Regions from separate parts of the Rhizobium sp. SRDI943 genome, predicted to be linked through region 4. Evidence: predicted binding sites of a transcription regulator. Region 4 holds the regulator's gene; each other region holds the start of a gene.
The links. The regulator PhoB, encoded in region 4, activates phosphate uptake and scavenging genes when phosphate is short. The targets are predictions, from matches to a motif close to TGTCATNNANCTGTCAT.

Region 1: the regulator PhoB is predicted to act here: its motif matches at 3,565-3,581, upstream of ppk2 (polyphosphate kinase 2).
Region 2: the regulator PhoB is predicted to act here: its motif matches at 5,067-5,083, upstream of AC245Y_RS18500 (YdcH family protein).
Region 3: the regulator PhoB is predicted to act here: its motif matches at 1,586-1,602, upstream of AC245Y_RS11575 (UDP-2,3-diacylglucosamine diphosphatase).

Annotation. Positions count from the first base shown of each region.
Region 1 covers NZ_JBYGKN010000005.1:274,009-281,808, forward strand. The annotation lists gene AC245Y_RS36315 (GMC oxidoreductase) at 1-905, shown strand, start outside; gene AC245Y_RS36320 (NAD(P)/FAD-dependent oxidoreductase) at 936-1,856, opposite strand; gene AC245Y_RS36325 (nuclear transport factor 2 family protein) at 2,179-2,568, shown strand; gene AC245Y_RS36330 (helix-turn-helix domain-containing protein) at 2,641-3,492, shown strand; gene ppk2 (polyphosphate kinase 2) at 3,603-4,517, shown strand; gene AC245Y_RS36340 (alpha/beta hydrolase family protein) at 4,664-6,553, shown strand; gene AC245Y_RS36345 (hypothetical protein) at 6,650-7,285, shown strand; gene AC245Y_RS36350 (hypothetical protein) at 7,282-7,473, shown strand; gene AC245Y_RS36355 (hypothetical protein) at 7,682-7,800, shown strand, end outside.
Region 2 covers NZ_CM172787.1:3,638,373-3,646,172, reverse strand. The annotation lists gene AC245Y_RS18540 (helix-turn-helix transcriptional regulator) at 1-50, opposite strand, end outside; gene AC245Y_RS18535 (SDR family oxidoreductase) at 167-883, shown strand; gene AC245Y_RS18530 (alpha/beta fold hydrolase) at 929-2,005, opposite strand; gene AC245Y_RS18525 (tetratricopeptide repeat protein) at 2,115-2,750, opposite strand; gene ykgO (type B 50S ribosomal protein L36) at 2,863-2,988, opposite strand; gene AC245Y_RS18515 (5-(carboxyamino)imidazole ribonucleotide synthase) at 3,152-4,228, opposite strand; gene purE (5-(carboxyamino)imidazole ribonucleotide mutase) at 4,225-4,719, opposite strand; gene AC245Y_RS18505 (YdcH family protein) at 4,757-4,960, opposite strand; gene AC245Y_RS18500 (YdcH family protein) at 5,189-5,362, shown strand; gene AC245Y_RS18495 (ArsR/SmtB family transcription factor) at 5,569-5,829, opposite strand; gene AC245Y_RS18490 (sulfite exporter TauE/SafE family protein) at 5,996-6,760, opposite strand; gene AC245Y_RS18485 (thiamine phosphate synthase) at 6,868-7,521, shown strand; gene AC245Y_RS18480 (tetratricopeptide repeat protein) at 7,532-7,800, shown strand, end outside.
Region 3 covers NZ_CM172787.1:2,228,893-2,236,692, forward strand. The annotation lists gene AC245Y_RS11570 (MFS transporter) at 1-546, opposite strand, end outside; gene AC245Y_RS11575 (UDP-2,3-diacylglucosamine diphosphatase) at 712-1,554, opposite strand; gene AC245Y_RS11580 (histidine phosphatase family protein) at 1,789-2,538, shown strand; gene AC245Y_RS11585 (efflux RND transporter permease subunit) at 2,605-5,757, opposite strand; gene AC245Y_RS11590 (efflux RND transporter periplasmic adaptor subunit) at 5,763-6,935, opposite strand; gene AC245Y_RS11595 (TetR/AcrR family transcriptional regulator) at 7,175-7,735, shown strand; gene AC245Y_RS11600 (FAD-binding oxidoreductase) at 7,796-7,800, opposite strand, start outside.
Region 4 covers NZ_CM172787.1:179,317-187,116, reverse strand. The annotation lists gene AC245Y_RS00950 (Hsp33 family molecular chaperone) at 1-180, opposite strand, end outside; gene argF (ornithine carbamoyltransferase) at 271-1,185, opposite strand; gene AC245Y_RS00940 (aspartate aminotransferase family protein) at 1,228-2,427, opposite strand; gene AC245Y_RS00935 (GcrA family cell cycle regulator) at 2,848-3,381, shown strand; gene phoB (phosphate regulon transcriptional regulator PhoB) at 3,665-4,348, opposite strand; gene phoU (phosphate signaling complex protein PhoU) at 4,483-5,196, opposite strand; gene pstB (phosphate ABC transporter ATP-binding protein PstB) at 5,241-6,056, opposite strand; gene pstA (phosphate ABC transporter permease PstA) at 6,073-7,395, opposite strand; gene pstC (phosphate ABC transporter permease subunit PstC) at 7,392-7,800, opposite strand, start outside.

The DNA of each region.
Region 1 (7,800 bases), on a different replicon from region 4:
CCGGCGCCGAATATATCGATCGCAACACCGGTGCGGTATCGACGGTTCGCGCCGCGATGGTGGTGCTTTCGGCCTCGCCGATAGAGAGCGTGCGGCTGCTCTTGAATTCGGCGTCGGCGAAACATCCTGATGGGCTCGGCAACAGTTCGGGTGCTCTCGGCCGCTATTTCATGGACCAGCTTCCATGCCTCGCCTTCGGCTCCTTCTCCAAGGCAAAGGGTTGGGCGCCCGACGAGTCCGCGCCGACCGACCCGTTCTATAATCCGTCGGGCGGGATCTTCATTCCCCGCTTCGGCGAGAGCGACGCGGCCCGCGGCGATTTCGACTACCAGGGAAGCGTCGGCCGCGCGCCGGTCTCCGTGGACACGGATGCACGTCTCGCCTTCTTCGGCTTCGGCCGCATGCTGCCCTATGCCGACAATCGCATCACGCTCGATGTCAGGCGTAGGGATGCCTGGAACATTCCCGTGCCGCATATCCGCTGCGTCATGCAGGAGGAGGAGCAGGCGCTGCTCAGAAGGCAGGAAGAAACGCTGATCGCATTGATCAAGGAGGTCGGCGGCGACCTCGAATTCATCGGCTCGCCGACCGGCCTCAAGGAGATGGGCAAGGGCGCATTTCCCGAAGCCGATGTCTTCAGCCGCTTCATGTTCCGCAAATGGTTTCGCAAGACCATGTGCATGGGAGCGGCAATCCATGAGACGGGCGGCGCGCGCATGGGCGAAACCCGTGAGGCTTCGGTTCTCAACCCCTATAATCAGCTCTGGGATGCCCCGAACCTCATCGTCACCGACGCCAGCGCCTTCCCCGGCAGCGGCATCGCCGGCACCACGCTCACCGTCATGGTCCTGACGATCCGCGCCTGCCGGAATCTTGTCGACCAGTACCGGACAGGACGGCTGTAGGCGCCCGCAACGGCTGAACTGCTAGATCGTTCACGCCGCTTTGGTGTTTCGGCGCTCGGCAAGGATCTGTTCGAGGAGGTACATCGTCACCACGGGACCGACAGCTGTGCCTGCCGCAGATGCATGCGCAAGATGAGCGACCGCGTTATCCGCATTGCCAACGGCAAACACGCCCGACCTGTTGGTCCGGCCATCCTTGTCGGTCCTGGCGAGACCGATCTCATCGACCTCGCAGAGGGATGCGGCGAGGCCCGATGCAGCCCGAATCTCCGCCGCGATCCATGTCGCATCGCAGGCGATTTCCCCGCCGCCGCTCGCCGTCGAAACGCCAACAAGCTTGCCGTCTCGATGGACGAGCCCGGTGATTTCGTCCGGAATGATCTTGATATCGAGAAGCCGCAAGCGTTCCGCGTCGGCTTCATTGAACCTGTGCCGTGAGACGATAGTGACATCACGCGACCACATCCAGACCCAGGACGCCATATGCGCCAGGCGTTCCGGCAATCCGAACACCACGAAACGCTTGCCTCGAACTTCATAGCCGTCAAAACAGGGGCAGACACGCACGTCACGCCCCCACGCTTCCGGCAAGCCTGACAGTGGTGGAAGGTCGTCTATCACTCCCGTTGCCAAGACGATCGTGCGTGCTGCGACTCTGGATCCCCTGGCTTCGACCCAGAACAATCCGTCCTCACGAGGCACGATGGAATGGACGTGCTCGGATCTGATGTCCGCACCGTAACGGACGGCTTCCGCACGCGCTTGCGCCATGAACGCTGCTGTCGGCATGCCGTCGAAGCCCAGATGCTCCCGCACCTCTTCAACGCTGAAAATGCGCGATTTACCGCCGTCGAATACAAGCGTCGATCGGCCGGCTCTTCCCAAAAAAAGGGCGGCGCTGAGCCCCGCGGCCCCGCCGCCGACCACCACCGTATCGACTACATCATTCATAACCTTGGCCTTCGATACCCGTGTGATTTCCATGACACTGACACGATTGGTAACATATCCCGTTATTCGACACAACAAAAGTTACGAATAGCGCTTTGTGCAGAATGAAAGGTCCGGATGTGCGTTCTTTGCCGAGAATTTGAAGGACGACGCATTCTCGCCCCGTTGATTACACCTGATGTAATTGAGGGCATTCCCTGTCCCGCGATATTAGTGAACGGCCTTCCTGCAGGAGGAACAATCCTGTCAACAGAAGCGGCCGACAACCGATGTCGATGGCTCAACTGCCGTCACCCGTACAAAGCGGCCGAGGAGAACGACGATGACGACCATGAATTTTACCAAACGAGAACCCCCTGAATGGCTGTTGGCCTTCTGGAAGGAGATCGATGACAAGACCTTTGGCGGAGGCTTCGACTGCCTGGCGCAGGATGCGACCTGCAATCTGGGCGTCGCCGACTGGAAGGGGCGAGACACCATTCGTGAGAACCTGCGCGCCTTCATCGACACGGGTTTCTCAGCGCTTCACGACGTCGCGGAATATTGGGACGGCGGCTCGCTGAAAATCTTTCGCGGGACTGTCACAATGACGCCCGACGACGAGGCTCAACCGGTTGTCAAACCGGTGATGACGCACTTCTTCTATATGGATGAACGAGAGCCGGCCAAGGTCGGCCGCTGGTACGGATCGGTTGGCCCGGTTGCTTTCTGATCGATATCGCAGCTGGCGGGAGCGTTATTGCCCCCGCCGGCCATTAGCCGCACGGACGGAGATCGCCATAAGATGAGCTCGACGCACAGTCCTTCAAGCGCAGTATCGAACGAGCTTGGCATCCAGTTGCGCGCCTGGCGCGACACGCGCGGCAAGAGCCAACTGGATCTCTCACTCGATACCGGCATATCGCAGCGTCAGATCAGCTTCATCGAAAGTGGCCGAAGCACGCCCGGCCGCCACAATCTGCTGCATCTCGCCGACGCCCTTGATGTGCCGTTGCGAGAGCGCAATACGTTATTGCTCGCCGCCGGTTACGCCCCGATTTACGCCGAAGGCGGTATCGACGATGTTGAAATGAAAGGCGTCACGGACGCGTTAAGGCGCATGCTTGTTCAGCACGAGCCGTTTCCGGCAGTTGTCATGGATCGGTATTGGAACGTCGTCATGACGAACGACGCGACGCAGGGCTTCTTCAATAACTTCCTTGACATGGCGGCACGGGAAAAACCGCGCAATCTGCTGCATCTGATGTTCGATCCGGCCGGTTTGCGGCCCTTCATCCCAAACTGGGAGGAAACCGCAAAAAGTCTGATGGCGCGGGTATTCAGAGAGTCCGTGGGCCGCGTCATTGACATGCACACGAAGGCGCTGATCGATGCGCTCCTCGCCTATCCGGATGTGGACAGTGCCTGGAAGGTCTCGACGACAGCGGACAGCACACCCGTCATCCCCTTGTCCTTCGTCAAGGACGGGCAGGTTCTGAGCTTCTTCTCGCTGGTGACCACGGTTGGCACTGCGCAGACGATAACGACCCAGGAATTGAGGATCGAGTGCATGTTCCCGTTGGATGATGCCACGGAGGTGGAATACGCCAAGCTGATGAAGCAGGCTGCCGCGCGTTGGCGCCAGACCGGGAAGTGAGACATCGCCGTCAAGGCCGTGGCGTAGGACAATCCAGCTTTCCGTACCTGAACCGTCACACAAACTTCGCAGTGCCATGCTCCTGTCAAAAAAAGCAGGAAGGAAAGCCCATGTCTCAGACACCTCAGGACCAACTCAGCCGTATAAAGGCCGAAATCGCCGACAGCTTCGATGAAGAGCTGGAAATGCAGATGGAGGAAGACCGGCTCGACGATCTGGTCGCCGAAGGAATGTCGGAACCGGCAGAGCAGACGCTCGAACGAAAGATCTACTTCCGGGAACTTTTCCGTCTGCAGCACGAACTGGTGCGGCTGCAGGATTGGGTTCAGCACAAGAAGCTGAAGGTGGTTGTGCTTTTCGAAGGCCGGGATTCGGCCGGAAAGGGAGGCGCGATAAAGCGCGTGACCCAGCGGCTCAATCCGCGCGTCTGCCGGACGGTCGCGCTGCCCGCTCCTACAGAGCGGGAACGCCATCAATGGTATTTTCAGCGTTATGTCCCGCATCTTCCGACCGCTGGCGAAATGGTCCTCTTCGACCGAAGCTGGTACAATCGCGCCGGTGTCGAGCGCGTGATGGGTTTCTGCACCGACGAAGAACTCGAGGAGTTCTTCCGCTCGGTGCCTGAATTCGAGCGGATGCTGGTCCGTTCTGGTATCGTGTTGATCAAATACTGGTTTTCGATCACCGACGAGGAGCAGGAATTTCGCTTCAAGATGCGTATCCACGATCCGCTGAAGCAATGGAAGCTCTCACCGATGGATATGGAAAGCCGGGTCCATTGGGAGGAATACACCAAAGCCAAGGAAGAGATGCTGGCGCGGACACACACGGAGGATGCACCTTGGTGGGTGGTGCAGGCGGTAGACAAGAAACGGGCGCGTTTGAATTGCATCGCCCATCTTCTCGAGCAGATCCCTTACGAGGATGTTCCAAAACCCGAGATCCAGTTGCCGGACCGCATCCGTCACGCCGATTACAACAGGGCGCCGGTTCCGCCTGAAATGCTCGTGCCGGAGCGCTATTGAAAGCATGGCATTCGCCGCGCCCTGATCTTCAGGGGGCGGCTCTCGCGGCGTGCTGCCTCTGGACCATTCCCCGCCCGACACTAGGTTCCGCTTTAAGAGTGAGGTTCCGTCGACCGTGCCTCAGAGTGGACGAGTGAGGGAAATGCTTGCTTTCCAGTAGCCGATTTTACGCCGATAGACGTGCCACGTGGGGATACGAACCAAGTTTCGACGGCGCCCTCATCGCATGGTGGGGCTCCAAACGCGGCGCTCGCGCCGTCTTCGTCGGAGAATTTTCCGGCGGACAACTCAACATCATCGCCACGTTCAAAGGTGCCCTTTCCCACTTTGGCTGGCGGCAATACGCTGACCTTTTGGTTCTCACCGAGAAAGACCGTCTGTGGGAAGTAGATCCCAGGCGACCCGGGGCACGCACCGACGTTACTCCACGAGATTTCCAAACGTGGCAGGTGATCGTCGACCCTCGACACGCCGCAGACAACCAATTCCTGGTTTCCTACGATCGCAGCCCCGCTGTCGCCGATCTCTATGCAACCAGTGCGGATGGACGCGACAAGCGGCTCTTGGAACAAAACAACGGCTCGACCGAAAGCTGGTTGTTGAATGAGGCGCAGGTTCCATGCATTCGCGTCGAGCTGACTGCCTCGGGAATGAGGCGATACCTTCACCGAATTAACGCCGACAAGCCGTGGCGAGAGATGGCGGCACTCGAGCCGGATGACACGCTGGTCATCTGGCGTACGGACAGGTCAGGCAATGCCTTCGAGGCGCTTTCCAACCGTCAGCGGGACAAGATCGCGTTAGTTTCGCTGGACCCGGTTACCGGTAGAGAAACCGTGCTGGTCGAGGACGGCGATGTCGATGTTTCAGACGCGCTGCGCTTCACGCCCAGCGAACCGGCTGACGTCGCCGTCATTCGCGACGGCTATCCACGATATATCGCCCTTTCGGAAAGAGGAACGATCTTCACTGAGCTGGTTCTGGATCGCAACGGGCATGCCGACGTCGAAATCTCAGGTTCTTCCAAGGCTGGTGCGCTGCTCACGGTCGCGATCTCCTATGATGAACGACCCTACCAGCACTATCTGTTAAACTTGGCGGATAAGAGCAAGACGCTGCTTTCCGCGCCGGCGGAAAAGCGCAAGTCGGCATTTTCGGCAGTTACGAAGCCTGTCTACTTCACGGCCGGAGATGGTGAGGAGATACCAGCATTGTTGACGCTTCCGGCTGGCTCACCTCATCCTGTGCCGACCGTCGTAATGGCTCACGGCGGCCCGGCGCGCCACGACAGCTGGGGTTACAACATCGAGAAGAGCTTTCTCGCAAGCCGCGGATACGCGACCTTGTCAGTCAACTATCGCGGCTCGACCGGCTTCGGGAAGAGGTACCAATCTCTGGGCTATCGGCAGTTTGGGCGAAAGATGCAGGACGATATCGCCGATGCCGGGCGATGGCTGCTCGCCCAAGGCATCGCGGCTGAAGGCAAGCTTGCGGTCGCCGGCGAAAGCTACGGAGGTTTCATGGCCGCGCTGGCAATGGCCGACGACAAGCTCTTTTCCGCGGCAATCATCGACTACGCAATCCTGGATCTGCCCTACCAGATGCAGAACAACCCGGTCGGCTGGGGGTTGTTCCTCGGCCAGGTCATCCGCTACTTCGGCAATCCTGATGATCCCGGCGATCTCACGCAGATGCAGGAATTCTCGCCGCTCCACAATGCAAAGAAATTGCGCGGATCGTTTCTGCTCACCGCCGGAATGGAAGATCCGGTCGTCGGTTGCCAACAGACGAAAGCCTTCGAGAAGGCGTTGCGCGAGACGGGTCGCGATGTCACGGCGCTATACTTCGATCGGGAGGGCCATGGCTATGCCGGCTGGCAAACCAAACTGGTGCGCGCCCGCGAAATCGAGCTATTTCTCAGCCGCAAACTCGGCGGCAAGGCAAAAAAAATCGATCCGCTGGCCTTCTTGTCAAAGCACTGGATTCAGGGGCGTTTCGGCAATGGCGCGCGAAATATGCTCGCTCGCCGAGTATAAACCGCGAGAACAAAGCCTTGATACTCTCCCTGATTGCTCTAACCTCCCCTTGGCGCGCCGGATATGGCGGGTTTTGGCTTTACCTCGGAGGCACCTATGGTTGACGTTCAGAGTGTTAATGCAGATACCAGCGGATATTACATCCATCCCCTTGAAGATTTTGAAATCGACGCCGTGAACGGTGCCGGCTCATGGGTCGGCCATGTCGATCGTGGGCTGATAGGCGGAACATACGCAGCCGGCGGCACTTTTGCGACCACCGGAAGTCTGGGCAAAGCCGGGATTGCCGGCACTGCAGGGTTCGCAGCAGGGGCGTCGGGCAGCATATATAATGGCGGCCTCTCCGGCGGCGGCAATAGCAGCGGTCGTGTCATCTGCACGCATTTCTTCCGACGCGGCATGCTTGACCGCGATCTTTGGCGGGCGGATCTGGAATTCACCTATCAGTCTCTGTCGCAAACGACGGTTCGTGGATATCAATATTGGGCGATCCCCTATGTCCACCTGATGCGCCGAAGCCCGCTCGCGGAAAAAATCATGTATCCTCTCGCCAGAGCGCGGGCTCTGGAGATTGCCTACCAGGCCGGGCGCCGTCCGAAGGGCTCGCTTGGCGGCAAGGTGGTGCGCCTTATCGGCGAGCCGCTATGCTTCCTGATCGGCAGCGTGGTGAAGCAGAAGGACTGGGCTCCGCTTTGGGTGGAGAAGACCGAGGCGACAGGAGGTCAATCATGACAGCCTTCTCAAAATTGATCGTGCAGGAAGTTGCGTTATCGGCGGTCTTGGCGGCAGGCGCCGTCATCGGCATTCCCAAGCTGACCGACCCGAATGCCGCTGCCAATTATCCGCTGGCGATCGGGGTTTTCCTGGCAATGGTCGCGACCTTTGTCGCCTACGAGCTTTTCGTCAAGAAATCATCCTGATGTTATCGTCTGGCTTGAAAGGCCTGTGACGTTTTCAACGGCCGGGAGGCGTAAATCTCCCGGCCGTTATGATTGAATCCTATATTTAATCCTGTTCCGGTCTTCAAAAGTCATCGTCTGCAGGTTGACGCTTTCTTGATGCTACCTAATTTTCCCGTGCACGTAGTGTTTTCGACTACCTTCCCGAAACAAGCAAATGGTGAGTTAAGTGCAGGGTATCAAAGAACTTTCCAGCGCCGAGATGGAACACGTATCCGGCGGTGGCGTCAGCTCCGGTGTTCGGGGCGCAATCGACGGGGCAGCCGCACTCGCAGGTGGTGGCGCTCT
Region 2 (7,800 bases), 1.4 Mb from region 4:
CGGCGGCGGGCATCGAATGTATCGGGTCTCTGGTCCATGGGAGCGATCATATCAGTATCAATACCAGGATAAAACTGGAACTGTTTGCCGTTTCCAGGCCGCGCATGATGCCGGTGCCGCGGGTGATTGAAACGCCCGCGGCTCGATCAATTCAAGGAGCAGCATCATGTCTTTGCAGCATGTGGTCGTCATCGGCGGTTCTTCCGGCATCGGCCTTGCCACGGCGAAATTACTGTTGAAACAGGGGTATACCGTTACCATTGCGGGCCGCGACGGCGAAAAGCTTGCCGCGGCGACGGCATCGCTCGCGGGCGAGCTGCGCAGCCTCGTGCTCGATGCGGCGGAGCTCTCCGGTCTCGGGGAGGCTTTTTCCCAGATCGGCGCATTCGGTCATCTCGTGCTGGCGATGGGCAGCGGTCACGGTGCCGGACCCTTCGTGACGCTCGACATGGCGGATCTGCTTGCCGGGTTTCAGACCAAGCTCATCCCGCATGCCGCGGCAGCCCAGGCGGCACTGCCGCTGCTGCAGCCGGGCGGCAGCATCACCTTCGTTTCGGCGGTCAGCGCGCAAGCTGCGATGCCTGGCACGGCTGGACTTGCGGCCGTCAATGCCGGCATCGAGGCGATGGTGCCGGTGCTTGCCGCCGAATTGAAGCCGCTGCGCGTCAACGGCGTTTCCCCCGGGGTCGTCGATACGCCGTGGTGGAATTTCCTGCCGCCCGAGCAGCGCGACAGCGTCTTTGCGGATTTCGCCGGCCGCACGCCGGTCGGCCGTGTCGGCAGGCCGGAGGATATCGCGGAGGCGATTGCCTTCCTGATCGGAAACGGATTTATGAGTGGCCATGTCATCACCTGCGATGGTGGCGTCAGTCTCGGCGCCTGAGGCAGGTTTCGGACGATGCTGACAAAATTATGCAGCATCAAAGTGCTACGGCGTCCTCGGCGCCTCTGAAAAGACGTGGGGTCCTGTCGGCCCCAACGATGGTACGGCTGCGGCCGTCCGATCGCGTGAGGCCGCGGCAAGCCTCTCTTCGGCCCTGCGGGCGATCGCCTGCAGGTCGCGCGGCTTGCCTGATATCTTCTCCATGGCGGCGATGGCGACATCGGTTGCGAGGTAATCCGGCTTGTGGCCGACGCCGCGAACGGTGATGAGTTCGGAGCCTGATATATCGCGGGCCAGGCCGCGCGAGTGCAGGTGTTCCCAGACGATCTCGTCGCTGTCGCCTGTTATGATGACGGTCGGAGCGGTGATCTGCGAATAGAGCAGCGACTGCTCCTTCACATAGGCAAGCAGTCGTTTGAAATCGTCGGCATTGTTCTGGAACGCGCTGGGACGCAGTACCAGCGACGGACCGGTTTTTTCGATGTAGTCGGCCGGGCGCGGATTGGGGCGGAATACATTCAGCGTGCCCCGCTCCAGCCGGCTGAGCCCAAGCGGCACGACGATTGCGTGGTTGAAGAGCCAGCCGACGATCGGCACGGTTGCCAGGTGATAGTACCAGTCGATGCCGCCTGGCCATGGATGAGTGGCGGGCGCGAGGAAGAGCAGGCCGGCGGTTTTGTCAGGATGGCGCAGGCCGAAGGCGGCGGTGATCGCGCCGCCGAAGGAATGGCCGACGATGATCGCCTTTTCGATGCCGCGCTTCTCCATCAGTCTGGCGATTGCATCTGCCTGGCCGGAGGGGACGGCGTTCTCAGGACCGCCGCGTTCGGAATAGCCATGACCGGGGCGATCGACGAACAGCATTTCCGCCCGGCCTTCGAGTGCGGCGCGGAAGGCCACGACCTGGTCGAGCAGATTGCCGCTGGCGCCGTGAATGAAGACCAGAGCCGGCAGATCCGAATTTTCTGGCGGCGGGACGTGGACCGCATTCATGCGGTAGCCGCCGATATCGGTCAGTTCGCCGATATTCGGATAGGCGTGTTCAAATTGCCGCGCCTTATAAGTGGAGTAACCGATGGCGGCGGCGAGCGGGGCGAGAAGAGCGGAAACTTCTGCAAGCATGATCTCAACAAGCGGTAGTTGCGGGATGACCTGCGAGCGGGCACCGCATCGTTCCCGCTCTATTCTAAAATTGCGCGGCACGATCCGACGTCAAGGCCGCCGTCCGGAATCAGGTGCGGTTGCCGGCGAGTTTTTCCGCAAGTGTGTTGGCCTGTTCTTGCGCGGTGCGTTCGGCGGGATAGATATCGAGAAAACGCTCCCACGCCTTCAAGGTCAGCTGATCGTTACCGGAATTGCTGAGGATCGCCGCCATGCCGGAGAGCGCGCCGAAATGACGCGGCTCGAGATCGAGTACACGTTCGATGTCGGACATCGACTTGCGATAATTTCCCATGACGAAATTCAGCGTGGCGCGGCGGTTCCAGCTTTCGGCATAATCGGGCTTCAGCGCGATCGCCTCGTCGAGGAAATCGAGGGCGGCGGGGTTGCGCTTTTCCTCGATCGCCTTGTCGGCCCACTGCATCAGCAGATTGACGGTGGCACTGCCCGAATCGTTCCATTCCATGCGGATTTCATTGGCGATGCCACTGGCTTTTTCGGGATCGCGTTCACGCTTCAGCTGGCTGAAGAGCTGGTCGAGGTGCTGCTTCGGCGAATTGTTGGCATCCGCCTGCTCGACGATGACGTCCTTTTTCGCGACGGCAGCCGACTTTTCCGCGGCGGCGGCCGGAAAGGAGGGGGTAAGGAGAATGAGGGCGAGCGGCAGCGCCGCTGATGTCAAAGCAAAAAAGCGCATGGCGGACATATTAGCCCGCCAGCGCCGAAGATCAAACAAATTTGACGTGATCACCGCAGCGACCCACCGGATATATCTGCCGGCGCAAGCGCACGCGGCAGGGCGATCCGGACGCGCGAAATCAGCCCTGACGAGCCTTGAAGCGCGGGTTCAGCTTGTTGATGATGTACATGCGGCCCTTGCGGCGAACCAGACGGTTGTCACGGTGACGAGCCTTGAGCGACTTGAGCGAATTCTTAATCTTCATTTTTTTGATCCGCGATCTCTATGGGGAATTCACATTCGCCCGTATCTTTAACAATCAAAAGCGCGCCATCGGGCGCGCTGTTTAGGTGGGGGAGCAGATACCCCGTCACCTTTTCCGTGTCAACCACATGAAGGTGTTTTTCCCAAGGCGTAGAGGTGTTTTCTCAGGTCCAAACCGGCGATTTCGGCGTCACGGTGGTGACATGACCCATCTTGCGGCCGGGGCGCCACTCGGTCTTGCCGTAGAGATGAACCAGCGTGTCGGGGCGCCGCAGCCAGTCGGGAACGGCTAGGATATCGTCGCCGATCAGGTTCTGCATGACGCAGTCGGAATGTCGCTCGGCATTGCCAAGCGGCAGGCCGGTGACGGCGCGGATATGCTGCTCGAACTGGCTGACGACGCAGGCGGCTTCCGTCCAGTGACCGGAGTTGTGGACGCGCGGCGCCATCTCGTTGGCGATCAGACCGCCATCGGCAAGCACAAAGAATTCGATGCCGATGACGCCGACATAGTTCAATGCGGCAAGGATTTTCTCGGCCGATTTCCGCGCGGCGTCCGCCGTCGGCGCCGAGATCGCGGCGGGAACCGTCGAGGTGTGGAGGATGCCGTTGCGGTGGACATTCTCGGCGGGATCGAAGCAGACGACCGTACCGTCGGTGGCGCGGGCGGCGATGATCGAGACTTCACGCTCGAAGGCGACGAAGCTTTCGAGAATGAGCGGCACGCCGCCAAGTGCTGCATAGGTGCCATCCGGGCTGTCTGCGGCCGAGCGGAAAACCTTCTGGCCCTTGCCGTCATAACCGAGACGGCGGGTCTTCAGCACGCCCTGGCCGCCGAAATCCTTCAGCGCCGTTTCGAGATCGGCCTGGCTGTCGATCGCATGGAAGCGTGCAGTGGTTATGCCGCAGCCGTTGAGAAAGCGTTTTTCGACGAGACGGTCCTGGGCGGCTTCCAGCGCCTTCGGCGGCGGATAGACCGACACGCTCGCCGAGAGCTTTTCGGCGGCTGCGACAGGCACGTTTTCGAATTCGTAGGTGACGACATCGCAGATATCGGCGAGTTCGGCGAGTGCCGCCGGATCGTCATAGGCAGCGGTAATCTGCCGGTTGGCGAGCTGGGCGGCCGGGCAGTCCGCCTGCGGCTCGAGGATGACCGTGCGAAAATTCAACCTGGCGGCGGCAATCGCCAGCATGCGGCCGAGCTGGCCGCCGCCGATAATGCCGATCGTTGTTGCCGTCATAGGTCGTCCATCGGGTATTCGGCGACGGCAGCACTCTGGCGCTCGCGCCATTCGTCGAGCCGGTCGGCAATTTCTTCGTCGGAAAGGGCAAGTACGGCGGCAGCGAGAAGGGCGGCGTTGACCGCACCAGCCTTGCCGATGGCGAGCGTGCCGACCGGAATACCGGCCGGCATCTGTACGATGGAAAGGAGGCTGTCCTGGCCGGACAGGGCTTTCGACTGGACCGGCACGCCGAAAACCGGCAGCGGTGTCAGCGAGGCGGTCATGCCCGGCAGATGGGCAGCGCCGCCGGCGCCGGCGATGATGACCTTGAAGCCCTCCGCGCGTGCGCCCTTGGCGAAATTGACCAGCCGGTCGACTGTACGGTGCGCCGAAATGATGCGCGCGTCATAGGGAATTTCCAGCGCCTCCAGCGTGTCGGCGGCGTTTTTCATGGTCTCCCAGTCGGACTGGCTGCCCATGATGATGGCGACGGGTGGTCTGTCTGTCATCGTTGCTGCTATTCCCTCTCAGGCGATGATGTCAGGCTCAGGCGATGATGTCAGGGATGATCTGATCTTCCAGCCTGGAGAGCCTGTCCTTGATGACGAGCTTCTTCTTTTTCATGCGCTGGATCCGCAGAGCGTCGCATCCGGTCTGGATCATGGCGTTGATCGCGGCGTCGAAATCCTCGTGCTCCTGGCGCAAGCGCGCCACTATGAGCCTGATTTCCGCCTGTTCCTGATCGGCCATATACATTCCCCGTTATCGTCCCTGGACCTTGTCCGATCTGCCGATGATTTCCGCAAGCTCCTATCATCAAATACAGGTAACGGCTAGTTAGTCTTGATCATGAAATTGCCATCCAGTCTTCATCTTTTGGCCTTCGACAAGCCTTCAAAAATGTGTCACAGTCCCGCCCGTTGACACCTTGATCCCCGACGATGTTGGCCGGGGAGGGTAAGAGGAAGGAAGGGTCATATGACTGTTCAAGCTCATCTTGAGTCACTCCAGAAAAAGCATGTCGCTCTCGAGGAGGAGTTGCACGCGCTCAGAACATCTCCCTCTATTTCCGATACGGCACTTGCCGATTGCAAGCGTCGCAAGCTGCGCATCAAGGACGAGATTCAGCGTCTTAAGTCATCCGTCCACTAATCTTCCCAAGGATCGCCGGACGATCATCTTGCGCAACAAGGTAAATCCATCCATTCCACCAAAAATCAGCAAGAACCGGTGATTTGACACCAGATTTGCGCCAGCCCGATGCATCCGGCATCGTGGCTGGCGCTTTTGGGTCCGCCACGTCTCACATCGCGTTCTTATGATTCACATCGTATTCCCAGATCGCATGGGAACATGCATCAGGCCCAGAACTGATCCAGCCACAAATTGAGCTTGTCGAAGCCGCGGTTGTTGACCGCGTAGATACGTTTGGTGCCTTCCGAGGTCACGGAGACGAGATTGCTGTCGAGAAGCGCCTTCAGGTGCTGCGAAACAGCAGGACGGCTGATCGGCAGGCCTTCGGCGAGCTCATTGACGGTCCGTGGCGCGCGACGCAATTCCTCCAGCAGAAACCGCCGGTTCGGATCGGCAATCGCAGAGAAGGGGTCCGTGTTCGACATGGCGGGAACGCTACGTCAAACCGGCCGCGCCAGCAAGGAAATTGTGCATTGCAGCGTGTCACTGCATAATTCCTAAAATCGGAGTCGATTTCAGGAATTATGCAGCCGTTCAAAGTGCCACAGCGTCCTTTGCGCCTCTCGAAAGATGTGCGGCGCTGTATGGCTTCTACCAGCCAAGGCCCTCGCCCACGATCAGGAAGGCGGCGATCAGCGCCATCGCATACATGAAGGGATAGAAGATCTGTGGCCTCATCCGGCGCACGCACCAGGCGCCGGCGATGGTGGCGAGCGGGGCGAAGGGCAGAAGCGTCGCGGAGGTCGCAAGGTTCTGGGTGTCGAGCTGGCCGAGCGCGAAATAGGGGATCAGCTTGATGGCGTTGAGGATTGCGAAGAAGCGCACGCTGGTGCCGGTATATTCGCGCGGCTGCAATTTGAGCGGCAGGGCATAGATCTGGAAGGGCGCACCGCCGGCATGAGCGACGAAGCTGCCGTAACCGGAAAATGTCCCCCAGAGGCCGGCGGCCACCGGCCGCTGGCCGCGCGGCGGGATCACCTTGCCGGCGCCCGGGCCGAAACTGTTCCAGAAATAGCGCAGGCAGAAGAGGATGGTCACCGCGCCGATGACGATGCGCAGCATGTTGCCCGGAACCAGCGCCGAGGTCGCCCAGCCCAGCGCGATACCGAAGATCGCGCCCGGCAGCATGATTTTCAGCGTCGCCCAGTCGCCATGTTTGCGCCAGATGACGAGCGAGATCATGTCCATGAAGACCAGGATCGGCAGCAGGATGGCCGCTGCCTCGACGGGCGAGACGACGAGGGCGAGAAAGGGCAGGCCGATCAGCGACAAAGCGTCGCCCATGCCGCCCTTTGCGAGGCCCACCAGCAGAACGGCGGGCACGGCGGCGTAGTAGAATGACAGATCCTGCGGCATGCTTTCGACGTCCTCCTCTTGCCAGCCTCGTCTAACGGAACTACTCACACAAAACGAGTGCGGATCCCTCATTTCGAAGGGGAATTCGCAGGAAACGGAAAGACCCCATGACCGAACCGGAAAACCGCTGCCGCCTTGTGCTCATCGTGCCCGATATCGCCGATGCAGATGAACAGGCAAAGATCGTCGCCGACGCGCTGAAGGGCGGCGATGTCGCCTCGGTGATCGTGCCGCAATACGGGCTCGACGACGGCACCTTCCAGAAACATGCGGAAAAGCTGGTGCCATTGATCCAGGATGCTGGAGCAGCCGCGCTGATATCAGGCGACAGCCGTGTCGCAGGCCGGGCAAAGGCCGATGGCCTGCACCTTTCCAGCAATGCAGAGGCGCTTTCGGAAGCGATCGACAAACATGCGCCGAAGCTGATCGTCGGCGGCGGCAACGCGGCCGACCGGCACCATGCGCTGGAGATCGGCGAAGTCAGGCCGGACTATATCTTCTTCGGCAAGCTCGACGGCGATATCAAGCCGGAGGCGCATCCGAAGAACCTTGCGCTCGGCGAATGGTGGGCCTCGATGATCGAGATTCCCTGCATCGTCATGGGCGGCACCGATCCGGCCTCGGCGCTCGCCGTCGCCGAAACCGGAGCGGAGTTTGTGGCGCTGCGGCTGGCGGTCTTCGCCGAGCCTGCCCGGGCGCCGTCTGTCGTTGCCGAAATCAATGCGTTGCTTGACGAAAAAGCGCCACGGTTTGAGGATTGAAATCGCGCTCATGCCGATCCCGCCCGCCCGCCTTTTGAAATATATCCTTGCCAGCATGGCCGCCCTCGTTGCGGCCGGGCCGAATGTTGCCTTGGCGCAGGCGCCGGACAGCGTCATCAGCCAGCCGGGCACGGGGCCGGCTTCGACCTTCCGCACCGACCGGCCTTCCAGCCCGGGTGTGCAACCCTCCGATGGCGTCGGCGTATTCGACCGCATGGGCGCGAAGTTGCCGGATCTGCCGCCGGAGAAGGATTACAAGGGGCCGATCGACGAGGCCTA
Region 3 (7,800 bases), 2.0 Mb from region 4:
GGTCATGACAAAGCCGAACACCATGACATCGAGCACCATTCCGCCGCCCCACCGGCTGATCATCTGGCCACCGACCAGCGTCGAGACGATAAAGGCGATGGAGCCCCACACGCGCATCGACCCGTAATCGAGCCCCCAGCGGCGCACGCCCGAGATGACGATCGATTCGACGACGGGCACATAGGGTGCGAAGGTGGCGCCCTGCAGCGCATAGACGATCGTCACCGGCCAGAAAGTCGTCGTCCAGAACAGCGCGACCGCCGTCAGCAGCGAAAGGCCGCCCGACCAGAGCAGCACGTCGGCGCGCTCCTTCAATCGATCGGCGATCATGGCGACGACAGGCGCCACCAGCACGCGAACCACCATGGGTATGGCAAGGATGATGCCGATCTCATGATCGCTAAAGCTATGGGTTGCGAGCCAGACGGGAAAGAACGGCAGGACGATGCCGTTGACGAGCAGCGGCGCACAATAGGAAAGCGCACTGAGAAGCCGGAAGCGCGGCGGCGCTCCCTCACCCGTCGGGGAATTTTGAGCGGGAATCATGGGTGGACCTGAAGGAAACTGGACGTTGTCCTAACACACCACTCTGGAGGCGACTATTGCGAGAAATAGCCGTTCTGAAACGTTTTAGAAAATAAATAGGGCCTGTCGCCTGACGGTAACGGCTAAATTCGTGGGAGCGCAGGCGCGGATGCGCCGGCGCCAAAATCAGGCGGCTTGCGGGGCCAGTTCGCCCTCGTCATGCATTTCGATAGCGGCAAGCGCCGGCACGCTGCTGGCGAGCGCCCGCCAGGTGATCAGTTCGAACGTGCCATCCTCGTGCTCGGCGACAGCCGTGCAGCTTTCCACCCAATCGCCGGTGTTGATGTAGCGGATACCGTCCATGTCCTGAATGATGGCATGATGGATATGTCCGCAGATCACCCCATCGGCGCCGTTTTTGCGGGCTTCCTCGGCCACGACGCGCTCAAATTCGCCGATAAAGTTGACAGCATGCTTGACCTGCAGCTTCGCCCAGGCCGAGAACGACCAGTAGGGCATGCCGAGTCGGCGGCGCACCGCCGCCAGGATGATGTTGATGCGGATTGCCGTGTCATAGGCCCAGTCGCCGAGATAGGCGAGCAGTCGGGCGTTGCGGACGACGACGTCGAACTCGTCGCCATGCAGGATCAGATATTTTCTGCCGTCGGCGCCGTCATGCATCATACGCTCGACGACCTCGATGCCGCCGAAATGCATGCCCGGGAAGGCGCGCAGGAATTCGTCGTGATTGCCGGGAATATAAACGACGCGCGTGCCCTTGCGCGCCTTGCGCAACAGTTTCTGGACGACGTCGTTGCAGACCTGTGGCCAGTACCAGCTGCGCTTCAGGCGCCAGCCGTCGACGATGTCGCCGACGAGCACGATCGTATCGGCCTCGTGGTGGCGCAGGAAATCCAGCAGGAAGTCGGCCTTCGCGGCCTTCGAGCCGAGATGGACATCGGAAATGAAGAGCGTGCGGAAATGTCTGGGTTCCATCATGTCTTTCACGAGCTGCCGCTCATGTCCCATCTTTCATCTAACCTTCCAAAACCAGACTCGTGTTTCAGGAAGATGACAAGCTGGGGAAAAGCCCTGCAAACCTGTTCATCCCACGCGGCCGCATGGCCGTTCGCCACGCGGGCCGCATGGCCGTCGCCACGCGGGCTGTATGCCCGTCGCCGCCAGGCCCGCCGAAAAGGTTGCCCTGTGCATTCAGGGCGTTCATGATGACGGCGATTCATATTCGACAATGCGGGATGGCTGATGCGTCTCTTTCTCGTTCGCCACGGCGAATCCCTCGGCAACATCAACGAACAGGCCTACCGTCAATTCGGCGATCACAATGTGCCGCTGACGCGATGGGGCCATCGGCAGGCTCTCGAAGCAGGCGGCGTGATCGCCTCCTACCTGCAAGCATTGCCGAGCGCTGGTTTCGGCAAGCTGCATATCTGGTACTCGCCCTTTCTGAGGACCCGGCAGAGCAAGGATGCGCTGCTCGAAGCCCTGCCGGAAAGTTTCGTCGGCGATATCAGGGAGGATTATCTGCTGCGCGAGCAGGATTTCGGTCTCTTCACCGAAATCTACGATCACGCGGAACAGAAGCAGAAGTTTCCCGAGGAGTTCGAAAAATGGGCGAGGCTGCGCAGCAACAGCGGCAAGTTCTACGCACGGCCGCCGGATGGCGAAAGCCGGGCGGATGTGGCCCAGCGGGTGCGCCTGTTCCTGCAAACCGTCATGCACGATGCAGAAAATAGCGACCACAACGTCGTGATCGTCGGCCATGGCGTCACCAACCGGGCGGTCGAAATGAATTTCCTGCACCGCCCCGTCGAGTGGTTCGAGCGCTCCGACAATCCTGGAAACGCCGATATCACCCTGATCGAGGGGACGCGCTCGCAAGGATACGAGTCGATCTTGTTGCATCAGGCCGCCGACCGGCAGCCGGGACAGGAAGGCGAACTGCGCGATGCCCATGGCGCCGACGTGACGATCACGCCGAAGCCGACTGCATAATTCCGAAATCGGACCGCCGCAAAGGTCTGTGGCGGGTTGCGTAAGGCAACCCGCCAATTCTTCACCTCAGGTCGGCGACGTCACGGTTGCCGGCTCCTGCCCGGCCGCCGCCTCCTCGTTCACAGTCTCGGGCCGCTTCGTCCTCAAGAGACGCAGCACGAAGACGAAGAAGACGGGAACGAAGAAGATCGCCAGCACCGTCGCCGAGATCATGCCGCCGAGCACGCCCGTGCCGATGGCATTTTGGCTCGCCGCACTTGGCCCGGTGGCGATCGCCAGAGGCACCACGCCCAATGTGAAGGCGAGCGAGGTCATGATGATCGGTCGGAAGCGCAGACGAGCGCCTTCGATCGCGGCATCCATCAGCGATTTGCCCTCGGCAAAACCGTCCTTGGCGAATTCGACGATCAGGATGGCGTTCTTTGCCGACAATCCGATGATCGCGATCAGACCGACCTTGAAGTAGATGTCGTTGGACATGTCGCGGCTCATCACCGCGAGCACGCAGCCGATGACGCCAAGCGGCACGACCAGCATCACCGACAACGGGATGGACCAACTCTCGTAAAGCCCCGACAGCAGCAGGAAGACGAAGAGGATGCTGAGGCCGAACAGGAACGGCGCCTGCGATCCCGATCTCAGCTCCTCCAGCGACTGGCCGGTCCATTCGAAGCCGAAGCCGTCGGGAAGTTCCGAGGCCAGCCGCTCCATTTCGGTAATCGCCGCCCCCGATGAATATCCCGGCGCCGGAGCGCCAGAGATACGCACGGAAGGGTAGCCGTTATAGCCGACGATCTGCGCCGGTCCCTTCTGCCATTCGGCGACGGCGAAGGACGATAGCGGCACCATGCCGCCGCTCGCATTGCGGACATTGAGCTTCATCAGGTCTTCCGCCTGAAGCCTGCTCTTGTCCTGCGCCTGCACGATGACGCGCTGCATGCGGCCCGAATTCGGGAAGTCGTTGACATAGCTCGAACCCAGATTGGCGGTGATCGTGCTGTTGATGTCGGCGAAGGCGACACCGAAGGTATTTGCCTTCTCGCGATCGATGACGAGCACGAGTTGGGCCGAGTCAGGCATGCCTTCCGGGCGGATACCTGCGATGATGGGGTTCTGCGATGCCTTGCCGATCAGCATTCCCGCCGCCTCGGTCAGTGCCGCCTGGCCTTTCGCCCCGCGATCCTGAAGGCGGAAGGTGAAGCCGTTGGTCGTGCCGAACCCTTCGATCGGCGGCGGCGACAGCGCGAAGGACGTCGCGTCCTTCAGCCCAAACAGCTGCATATTGGCGCGGTTGGAGATCTCCTGCACCGAATTGCCGGCGCCGCGTTCGGCCCAGTCCTTGAGCGTGACAAACACCAGGGCGGCGTTCGGTCCCTGCCCGGAGAAGCTGAAGCCCTGGATCGCGACGACGTTGGCAACGGCCGGCTCTTTCTTGAAGATTGCCTCGATGCTTTCGAGCGAGGCCACCGTGCGGTTGCGGCTCGCCTCCGGCGGTCCCTGCACGTCGACAATCAGGAAGCCCTGATCCTCGTCCGGCACGAAGCTGCTCGGCAGGTTGACGAAAAGATAGCCAAGGCCGATGAGCAGCGCGACATAGACGGCCATGACCCGCCAGGAGCGCTTGGCCAGTCCCTCGACGGTGCGGGCATAACGGCCGGTCAGCCGGTCGACGTTGCGGTTGAACCAGCCGGCGATGCCCTTCTTCTCGTGATGGCCCTTGATCGGTTTCAGGAAAGTGGCGCAGAGCGCCGGCGTCAGCGACAGCGCCAGGAAGGCGGAAAACAGGATGGATACGACCATGGTCAGGCTGAACTGACGGTAGATGATGCCTGTCGAGCCTGGGAAGAACGCCATCGGCACGAAGACGCAGGAGAGAACCAGCGTAATCCCGAGAATCGCGCCGGTGATCTGCCGCATCGCCTTCTTGGTCGCTTCCTTCGGTGACAGCCCTTCCACCGCCATCAGCCGCTCGACGTTTTCCACCACCACGATGGCGTCGTCGACGAGAATGCCGATGGCAAGCACCATCGCGAACATCGTCAGCACGTTGATCGAGAAGCCGGCAGCAAACATGACAGCAAGCGTCCCGAGCAGCGCGACCGGCACGACGAGCGTCGGAATGATGGTGTAACGGAAGCTCTGCAGGAAGATGAGCATCACAACAAAGACGAGCGCCACGGCTTCAGCGAGCGTATGCGCCACCTTCTCGATCGATGCCGAAACGAACGGGCTGGTATCATAGGGAACGGAATATTCGACGCCAGCAGGGAAGAAGCGCGACAGCTCCTCCATCTTCGCCTTGACCAGATTGGAAGTGTTGACGGCATTGCCCGTCGACGACAGCTGGATGGCAATGGCGGCGCTCGGCTGCCCGTTCAAGCGGGTGGAGAAGCTATAACTCTCGCTGCCCTCTTCGATGCGCGCGACATCGCGCAGCCGGACATTCGATCCGTCGGCATTGGCGCGCAGCACGATGTCTCCGAACTCCTTGATGTCGGTCAGTTGCCCCTTGACCAGCACTGTCGCCGTCAGGTCTTGCGAGATCGGATTGGGTGCTGCGCCGATCTGGCCCGCCGCGACCTGGGCGTTCTGCGCCGAGATCGCCGCGCTGATGTCGGATGCTGTGAGGTTCAGGCCGACCATCTTGTCGGGATCGATCCAGATGCGCATCGCCCTCTGCGACGCAAATAGCTGGGCGCGGCCGACGCCCTCGAGACGGCGCAGCTCGCCGATGACGTTTCGGTTGAGATAGTCGCCGAGCGCCACCTCGTCGGTCTTCCCGTCCGTCGATGTCAGCGAGATGAACATCAGGAAGCCCGACGACGCCTCCTCGACCGTGATGCCCTGATCCTTGACGGATTGCGGCAGCCGCGGTTCGACGCGGCGAATGGCATTCTGAACGTCGACGGAGGCCTGGTCGATATCGGTGCCGGCCGCAAAGGTCGCGGTGATCGTCATCGCGCCCGATGTGTCCGACGTCGACTCGAAATAAGAAAGGTGCTCGACCCCGTTCAGCTCTTCCTCGATTTGGCGGGTGACGCCCTGATAGATATCCTGGGGCGAAGCGCCGGGATAGCTGGTGGTGATGCTGAGCTGCGGCGGCGCGACCTTGGGATATTGGGCGACCGGCAGGAACGGCAGCGCGATCAGGCCAGCGATGGAGATGAAGATCGCAAAGACCCAGGCTAGGATCGGGCGATCGATAAAGAAACGTGCCATCGACCTTACTCCGGCTTCTTGGCGTCACCGGACGCGAGCTGGCCATCCCGCCACTCTTCCGGCGCGACCTTTGCGCCCGGCTGCAGCTTTTGGCTGCCGTCGACAACGAGACGCTCACCTGATGACAGACCGCTTTCGACCACCCATTCATTGCCGAAGGATTGACCGAGCTCCATGTCCCGCGGCTGTGCCACGTCTCCCTCCTGGACGACGTAGACCTGCGCCTTGCCGTCGGCCGTGCGGATGACGGCGCGTTGCGGGATAAGGATTGCCTTCTCTCGGACGGCCTGTTCGATGCGCACCCTGATGTAAAGACCGGGCAGCAGGTCGCCCTTCGGATTGGGGAATTCACCGCGGAGGGTGACTTGGCCCGTCGTCGCATCGACGCTGGCGCTGCTGAAGAGCAGCTTCCCGGCTTCGCCATAGACGGTGCCGTCGTCGAAGACGAGCTTGATGTCGGCCTTGCCTGGTTCGGTCGATGTGAGGCTGCCGTTCTCGACCGCCCGCTTCAACGCCAGCAGGTCTCCGGAGGATTGCATAAAGTCGGCATAAACGGGGTCAATCTGCTGGATCATCGCCAGCGCATCGCCTCCATCGGCCGTCACCAGCGCGCCTTCCGTCACCAGCGCGCCGCCGATGATGCCTGATATCGGTGCGCGGACTTCGGTATAGCCGAGATTGATCTTCGCTTCGTCGAGTGCGGCCTGCGCCAGCGCGACATCGGCATCGGCCTGGGCAAGGGCGACGGCGGCCGCATCATATTCGATACCGCTTGCAACATCACGGTCGCGCAGCGACTTCTGCCGGTCCAGCTGCTGGCGGGCATTCAGCTGCGTCGCCCTGGCGCGATCGAGGCTTGCTTCCGCACTGGCCACACGGACCCGGAAAAGCGCTGGATCGATCCGGTAGAGCACATCGCCCTGATGAACGAGGCTGCCCTGCTCGAAGATCCGTTCCTGCAGGATGCCGGAAACCCTGGCCCGCACTTCGGAAACGCGCGTCGCGGCAATGCGGCCGGGCAATTCGCTGATAACGGGAACCGGACGCGCGTTGAGCGTCAGGACGCTGACGGCTGTTGGCGGCATCGCGCCGCCTTCCTGTGCGTAAGCCGGCAGGTCGGCGCCGAATATCAGCGCCAGGACAAGCGTACAACCCAATGATTTCGTTCGAAAAAGCATGTTCACTAGCCTTCCTGTTGGTCCCGCTGGGGTCCAAAAAAGCACAGCCCGCCGAAATGACGTTCGGCGGGCCTCCTCAGCCGACAGATAGTCGATCTTTTTTTACTTTGCAAGATACCTACCGGTTGGTATGATAGCACTATCATGGCCGGAACTCCCATGGCCCGGCGATCCCGGGAGTGATACTGATCTTCTCGAGCCGTCTCGGCGCGAAGCTTATCTCGAACACAGGTCATGCATTGGTAGATAGCCCCCGCAACAGAAAGAAACAGCCGGATGTCGTGCGACAGGCTCTCCTCGATTGCGCCACCAAGCTGGCGCTTGAGCATGGTCTCGCCGCAGTCAGCCTGCAGGCGGTCGCAAGTGCTGCCGGCGTGACCAAGGGAGGGTTGTTTCACCACTTCCCCAATAAGCAGGCGCTTATAGAGGCCGTGTTCGACGGCATGATGGAAAGCCTCGACCGTGAGATCAATGGAGAACTGGAAAAGGATAAGGGCGGCCACGGCACATTCACCCGCGCCTATGTCCGCACCCTGTTTGCCGACCGCGCCCTCAACAACAGCCCATGGTCAGCGCAAACGATGACCGTGCTCGCCGACCCCTACTCCAAAAGCCTCTGGCACAGATGGATGAATGACCGGCTGGTCAGGCACGCCGAAACAGACGTGGGAATGCGGCTCGAGATCGTTCGCCTGGCGGCAGACGGAGCATGGCTTGCCCATGTTCTGAGGCCTGACGACCATGCCGGTTCGGACGACACGGCGCTGTTGCAGGAATTAATCGAACTCACCGAAGGGTGACAAGCGATTGGCGCCTCATCCCGCGCCCGAGTATATCACCCGAGCGCGGGCATGGTCGGGCTAGG
Region 4 (7,800 bases):
GACTTCGGCAAGCAGCCGAGCAACGGGTGCGGGATAATGATGACGCTCGAGGATCGCGTCGAGCATCGGGCCGAGCTGGACGGCGCGGCCGCGCACATCCAGCCCTTCCACCTGGAAGGGGACGACATGGTCATCGCCGGCGAAATCAAACTGGCCGAGGGCGGCTGCAGCTTCTGCCATGGCTTTTAACTCCTAGTTTCAGAGCGATGGGCCAGCGTGCCCTTCGCTCACGCGGTCGCGAGTCTGTCTCTCGCGACGTCCGATTATGGTTCAGATCGCGCCCAGGCACCAAGCAAGAATCGACTTCTGCGCATGAAGACGGTTTTCCGCCTCATCGAAGACCACGGATTGCGGACCGTCGATCACTTCGTCCGTCACTTCCTCACCGCGATGAGCGGGCAGGCAATGCATGAACAATGCATCATTGCCGGCTTTCGCCATCAAGGCCGCGTTGACCTGATAAGGCTGGAAGACATTGTGACCCCGGGCCCGATGTTCCTGATTCATGGAGACCCAGGTATCGGTCACCACGCAATCGACGCCGGCGACCGCACGGTCGGCATCATGGCAAAGCATGATTTCGGCGCCCTCATTGCGGGCCCAGTTCAGATAGTGATCCTTGGGCTCCGAGCCAAGGGGCACGGCCATGTTCATGCGGTAGCCGAAGCGAGCGGCACCCTCGACCAGCGAATGCAGCACATTGTTGCCGTCGCCGGTCCAGGCGATGGTCTTGCCCTTGATCGGGCCGCGGTGCTCTTCGAAGGTCATGATATCGGCCATGATCTGGCAGGGATGGGTGTCATCCGTCAGCGCATTGATCACAGGCACGGTCGCATGCTGAGCCAGCTCGACCAGCCGCGAATGCTCGGTGGTGCGGATCATGATCGCATCGACATAACGCGACAGCACCTTGGCGGTGTCGCCGATCGTCTCGGCGCGGCCGAGCTGCATCTCGGTGCCGGAGAGGAACAGCGTTTCGCCGCCGAGCTGGCGCATGCCGACGTCGAAGGAGACGCGGGTGCGGGTCGATGGCTTTTCGAAGATCATCGCCAGCATCTTGCCGGCGAGCGGCTTGTCGCCCTGGCCTGCCTTGAAAGCCTGCTTACGGGAAAGCGCATCGTTCATGATGGTTCTGAGATCGGCTGATGTGACTGCCGAAAGATCGAGGAAATGTTTAGGGCTCATATCGTCTTCTTACCTGTGCTGCGCCCGAAGGCGGCAATCTCTTCAAGCCGTCTTCTTGACCTTGGAGGCGCGAATGCTCTCGGCGGCGCGTTCGACGCGGGCAAGGCCCTCACGGGCTTCCTCGGCGGTGACCACGAGCGGCGGAAGAAGGCGGATGACATTATCGCCGGCAGGCACGCCGAGCAGATGGGCGGCACGGATCGCCTGCAGCAGTTCGGCTGAGGGAACGGCGGCCTTGATGCCGAGCAACAGCCCCTCGCCGCGCACATCTTCGATCACATCGGGATAACGATCCTTCAGCGAGGCGAGGCCCTGGCGGAAGACAAGCGCGACGTCGCGCACCTGCTGGAGGAAGCCATCGGCCAGGATGATGTCGAGCACGGCGCTGCCGACGGCCATGGCAAGCGGATTGCCGCCATAGGTCGAACCATGGGTGCCGGCCTTCATGCCGGAGGCGGCCTCTGATGTGGCAAGGCAGGCGCCGAGCGGGAAACCGCCGCCGATGCCCTTGGCGACCGCCATGATGTCGGGTGTGATGCCCGACCATTCATGGGCGAAGAGCTTGCCGGTGCGGCCGACGCCGGTCTGGACCTCGTCGAGGATCAACAGCAGATCGTTGTCGTCGCAGAGCTGGCGAAGCGCCTTCATGAACTCAGGCGTGGCAGGACGGACGCCGCCCTCGCCCTGCACCGGCTCGATGAGGATGGCGGCCGTCGCCTCGGTGATCGCGGCGCGGACCGCTTCGATATCGCCGAAAGCCACCTGATCGAAACCCGGCGCCTTGGGGCCGAAACCTTCGAGATATTTTTCCTGGCCACCGGCGGCGATCATCGCCAGCGTCCGTCCGTGGAAGGCGCCTTCGAAGGTGATGATATGGAAGCGCTCGGGATGGCCCTTGGAAAACTGATAGCGGCGCGCCGTCTTGATCGCGCATTCAAGCGCCTCGGCACCCGAATTGGTGAAGAACACCTTGTCGGCGAAGGTGGCGTCGGTCAGGCGTTTAGCCAGACGCTCCTGTCCGGGGATCTCGTAGATGTTCGACAGGTGCCAGACCTTGTCGGCCTGCTCCTTCAGCGCGCCGACCACATGCGGATTGCTGTGGCCGACGGAGGTGACGGCGACGCCGGCGCCGAAATCGAGATATCGCTCGCCAGTTTCGGTAATCAGCCATACGCCCTCGCCTCGCTCGAACCGCAGCGGGGCACGAGAATAGGTGTCATAAAGCGGCGCGGCTTCAGCCATGGCGCGATCTCCATCAAAGTTGCCGGGCAATGACTCCGGCTAAGGAAACCAGGCCCGAAAAATCAAAAATGCCGCCTTGCGGCGGCGAGTGGCACTATTTCCCTTTCGCGCTGCAATGTCAACAAAACGGCGCCCTTAGCGTATGCAGCACGGGTGTACAGCGGCATTTTCAGTCTTCAACAGGCATTATTGCAGAAATGCCACGCAGGGACAGCAAGTTGGGGAAAACTACGAATTCGATTCATCCGGATTCATGCGACTCTTGTCACGGAGTCAGGCTCACACTAGGTTAAAGATCAATTACTAGACTGCATGCGGCGGAACTAGTCACCAAAATTGATCAAGCGTTTCTTGTTTCGGAGCTCCCGGGACAACGGTGAGGGATTCTGCCATCACCAACGCAAAAGGTGGAGACAGGGCATGAACTGGACAGACGAGCGGGTCGAGAAACTCAAGAAGCTTTGGGCCGAAGGACTGAGCGCGAGCCAGATCGCGGCACAACTTGGCGGTGTCAGCCGAAACGCGGTCATCGGTAAAGTGCACCGGCTGTGCCTTCCCGGCCGTGCCAAGGCCGGCGGCACCAACACCGCGGCGCGAACGCCGAAGCGCAATACATCGGCGCCGCGCGCGCCGAACTTCGCCTCTCGGATCACCACCCGCACCGTTACCCGCCAGCAGGGCGCGACGATGCTGAAGGAAGAGATCGAGATCGAAACGATCGAGGAAATGGAATACGTGCCGAGAGGCAATGTGGTGGTGCCGATTTCCCGCCGCCTCGGCCTGACGGAACTGACCGAACGCACCTGCAAGTGGCCGGTCGGCGATCCGCTGAAGGACGACTTCCATTTCTGCGGCTGCGAATCCCCCGACAATTCGCCATATTGCAGCTATCACCAGAAGCTCGCCTACCAGCCGGTGAACGAACGCCGCCGGGCAGCGGCGCGGGCCAGCTGAACGGGCTGACCATCGTTAGAATGCAGAAAACGGGCCAAGTGGCCCGTTTTTTTATGCGCGGATGGAAGCGCTCATTGCGGGGATGGCTGCCCCTCACCCTAACCCTCTCCCCGTAAACGGGGCGAGGGGACGTGCCCTGCACGAGGTTGTGGGGAACGGAGAGGTCGCGGCATATCCCCTTCGCCCCGTTTACGGGGAGAAGGTGGCGGCAGCCAGATGAGGGGCAGTCCATCGCCGCGAACCGGACAGCAGCGGGACAAGCCCGAGCATGACGAAAAAGCCCTCAGGCTTCCATCGAATAACCGGCGCCGCGGACGGTGCGGATGACGTCCTGCATGTTGGAGAAATTCAGCGCCTTGCGCAGGCGGCCGACATGGACGTCGACGGTGCGCTCGTCGACATAGATATCGTGGCCCCAGACACCATCCAACAGCTGTGAGCGGGAGAAGACCCGGCCCGGCGACGACATCAGGAATTCCAGCAGGCGGAATTCGGTGGGGCCGAGGCGGACTTCGCGGGTCTTGCGATGGACGCGATGGGTCTCACGGTCAAGTTCGATGTCACCGCATTTCAGCACCGTCGACAGCACCTCGGGACGGGCGCGACGCAGCATCGCCTTGACGCGGGCAACGAGCTCGGGGGTCGAGAAGGGCTTGACGACATAGTCGTCGGCGCCCGTCGACAATCCGCGGACACGCTCGCTCTCTTCGCCGCGCGCCGTCAGCATGATGATCGGCAGACGCTCGGTCTCCGGCCGCATGCGCAGGCGCCGGCAGAGCTCGATGCCGGAGACGCCGGGCAGCATCCAATCAAGGATGAGAAGATCGGGCGTGCGCTCCTGAAGCCGCATTTCGGCTTCGTCGCCACGAAGGATGGTATCGACCTCGAAGCCTTCCGCTTCGAGATTGTAGCGAAGAAGCACGCTGAGGGCTTCTTCGTCTTCAACAACTGCAACTCTCGGGATCATGCGTGTCGGTCTCCTCGCGCATGATCCTTAAACCAGGGTGATTTAAGCAATGCATCCTGCGCAAATTTAAAAATTGGCTGCGACCTCTTTGCGCGCCCGGACGGGCGCGCACGCAAGCGGCGGGGTGTGGGCAGTTATTCGGTGACCGCGCCGACGGTGTTGGCGCTGTCGTCCTTCGGCCGATCGCCTTCCGGCTGCGCGCCTGTCGTCATGTAATAGATCGTCTCGGCGATGTTGGTGGCGTGGTCGCCGATGCGCTCGATGTTCTTGGCGCAGAAGAGAAGATGCGTGCAGCTGGTGATGTTGCGCGGATCTTCCATCATGTAGGTCAGGAGCTCGCGGAACAGCGAGGTGTACATCGCGTCGATCTCGTTGTCGCGTTCGCGGATCGCATTCGCCTTGTCGGCGGAACGATTGGTGTAGACGTCGAGCACTTCCTTGAGCTGGACGAGCGCCAGCTCGGACAGATGCTCGAGGCCGCGGGCGAGCTTGCGGGGAACGCCGGTGCTTTGGACGGCGATGACGCGCTTGGCAGTGTTCTTGCCGAGGTCGCCGACACGTTCGAGATCGGCGGCGATGCGGATCGAACCCATGATTTCGCGCAGGTCCGCGGCCATCGGCTGGCGGCGGGCGATGGTGACGATCGCCTTGTCGCCGATTTCGCGTTCGGCGTGATCGAGGATCACATCGTCGGAGATGACCTTCTGCGCCAGCGCGGTATCGCCGTTGACGAGCGCCCGCACGGCTTCGGCGACCATCTGCTCGGCCAGGCCGCCCATTTCGGAAATCCGCCTGGACAGGAACTTCAGATCATCATCATAGGCAGAATAAATATGTGTCGATGCCATGGGGCTTTATCCTCGAATAACGGAAAGGCTTGGTGACGCCAAAATCAGCCGAAGCGACCCATGATGTAGTCCTGGGTGCGCGGATCGTCGGGATTGGTGAACATCTTGTCGGTGTCGTTCTCCTCGACGAGATTGCCGAGGTGGAACATGGCGGTGCGCTGCGAAACACGCGCGGCCTGCTGCATGGAGTGGGTGACGATGACGATCGTGTAGTTCTCGCGCAGCTCGTGGATCAGCTCCTCGACCTTGGCGGTGGCGATCGGGTCGAGCGCCGAGCAGGGCTCGTCCATCAGGATCACTTCCGGGCTGACGGCGACGGCACGGGCAATGCAGAGGCGCTGCTGCTGACCGCCCGACAGGCCGGTGCCGGACTCGTGCACGCGGTCCTTGACCTCGTTCCAGAGGCCGGCGCGCTGCAGGCTGGTCTCGACGATTTGGTCGAGATCGGCCTTCGACTTGGCGAGGCCATGGATGCGCGGGCCGTAGGAGACGTTTTCATAGATCGTCTTCGGGAACGGGTTCGGCTTCTGGAAGACCATGCCGACGCGGGCGCGAAGTTCGACGACGTCGATATCGGGATCATAGATATCGTCGGTGTCGAGCGTGATCTTGCCGGTGACGCGGCAGCCGTCGATCGTGTCGTTCATGCGGTTGAGGCTGCGCAGGAAGGTCGACTTGCCGCAGCCGGACGGGCCGATCAGGGCGGTTACGGTGTTTTCGCGGATGTTCAGGTTCACATCGAATAGCGCGCGCTTTTCGCCGTAGTAAACCGAGACATCCTTTCCGATCATCTTATACGGGACGTTGCTCATCTTGTGATCCAGCGCCTTTTCAACTGCAGCTTCCGTCAACATGTTCATGATCTTGTAACTCCGTTTACCAGCGGCGCTCGAAGCGACGACGCAAGAGGATGGCGCCCATGTTCATGACGATCAGGAACAGGAGCAGGACGATGATGGCACCCGAAGTACGCTCAACGAAGGCACGTTCGGCCTCGTTGGCCCACATATAGACCTGTACGGGCAGAGCCGTCGAGGGATCGAGCGGTGTCGTCGGCGCGTTGGCGACGAAGGCGACCATGCCGATCAGAAGCAGCGGCGCGGTTTCGCCGAGCGCATGCGCCAGGCCGATGATCGTGCCGGTGAGGATGCCGGGCATGGCGAGCGGCAGCACATGGTGGAACACCATCTGCATCTTCGAAGCGCCGAGGCCGAGGGCTGCGGCACGGATCGACGGCGGCACGGCGCGAAGGGCGGCGCGCGTCGCGATGATGATCGTCGGCAGGGTCATCAGCGTCAGCACCAGGCCACCGACCAGCGAGGCCGAGCGCGGCAGGCCGATGAAGTTGATGAAGACGGACAGACCAAGCAGGCCGTAGACGATCGAAGGGACCGCGGCGAGGTTGTTGATGTTGACCTCGATCAGGTCCGTCAGCTTGTTCTTCGGCGCGAACTCCTCGAGATAGATCGAGGCGGCAACGCCGATCGGCAGAGCGAGCACGAGGACGATCAGCATCAGGTAGAGCGAGCCGATGAGGGCGACGCCGAGGCCTGCGGCCTCCGGACGGCTGGAGTTGCCGTTGACGAAGAGGCCGGTGTTGAACTGCTTGTGGAGAGCGCCGCTCGCCTTCAGCTCGTTCATCCAGCCGACCTGCTTATCGTTGACCTTGCGGTTCTTCTCATCGACCGAGAGATCGATCTGGCCCTTATTGGCGCTGTCGACATTGGCGTCGGCGAGCACCGTGACATTGACCGTCTTGCCGATGATCGACGGATCGGCAACGACCATGTCGCGCAGCTGGACCGGCGCACCCTTGGAGAGCATGGCGGATGCATCGCGCACGTCGGGACGGCTTGCGGCATTGACGTTCAGCTGCTTGACGATCGCGTCGCGCAGCAGAACCGGGTAGTTGGCGGCGATCAGCACCGAAGGGTCGGTCGCACGCTTGTTGTTCGGGTCGATCGTCTTCTCGGAGAATTCGATCGGCAGGGTGATCGCCGTCTGCTGGAAGGCGGTGTAGCCCTTGCCGATCACCGTCCACAGCAGGATGAACAGGAAGACGAGACCGAAGGTGATGGCGGCGATGCCATAGGCCTGGAACCGGCGCTCGGCGGCGTAGCGGCGCTTGATGCCGATATCGCGGCGCACTGGCGCCTTGGAAACGGTGACGCCTGATGTGGGAGAAACAATATCCGTCATTCGTACTGCTCCCGGTATTTGCGCACGATGTAGAGCGCATAGATATTGAGGCAAAGCGTGATGCAGAACAGGGTGATGCCAAGGGCAAAGGCAACCAGCGTCTGCGGCGAGGTGAACTCAAGGTCGCCGGTCAGCTGGTTGACGATCTTGACGGTCACCGTCGTCATCGGCTCGAAGGGGTTGATCTGGATGCGGGCGGCGACACCGGCGGCCAGCACGACGATCATGGTTTCGCCGATGGCGCGCGAGGCCGTCATCAGCAATGCGCCGACAATGCCGGGAAGGGCTGCGGGCAAGACCACTTTCTTGATGGTTTCGGAGCGTGTGGCACCAAGACCGAGCGAACCGTCACGCAAGGTCCGCGGCACGGCGGTGATGATGTCGTCCGACAGCGAAGAGACGTAA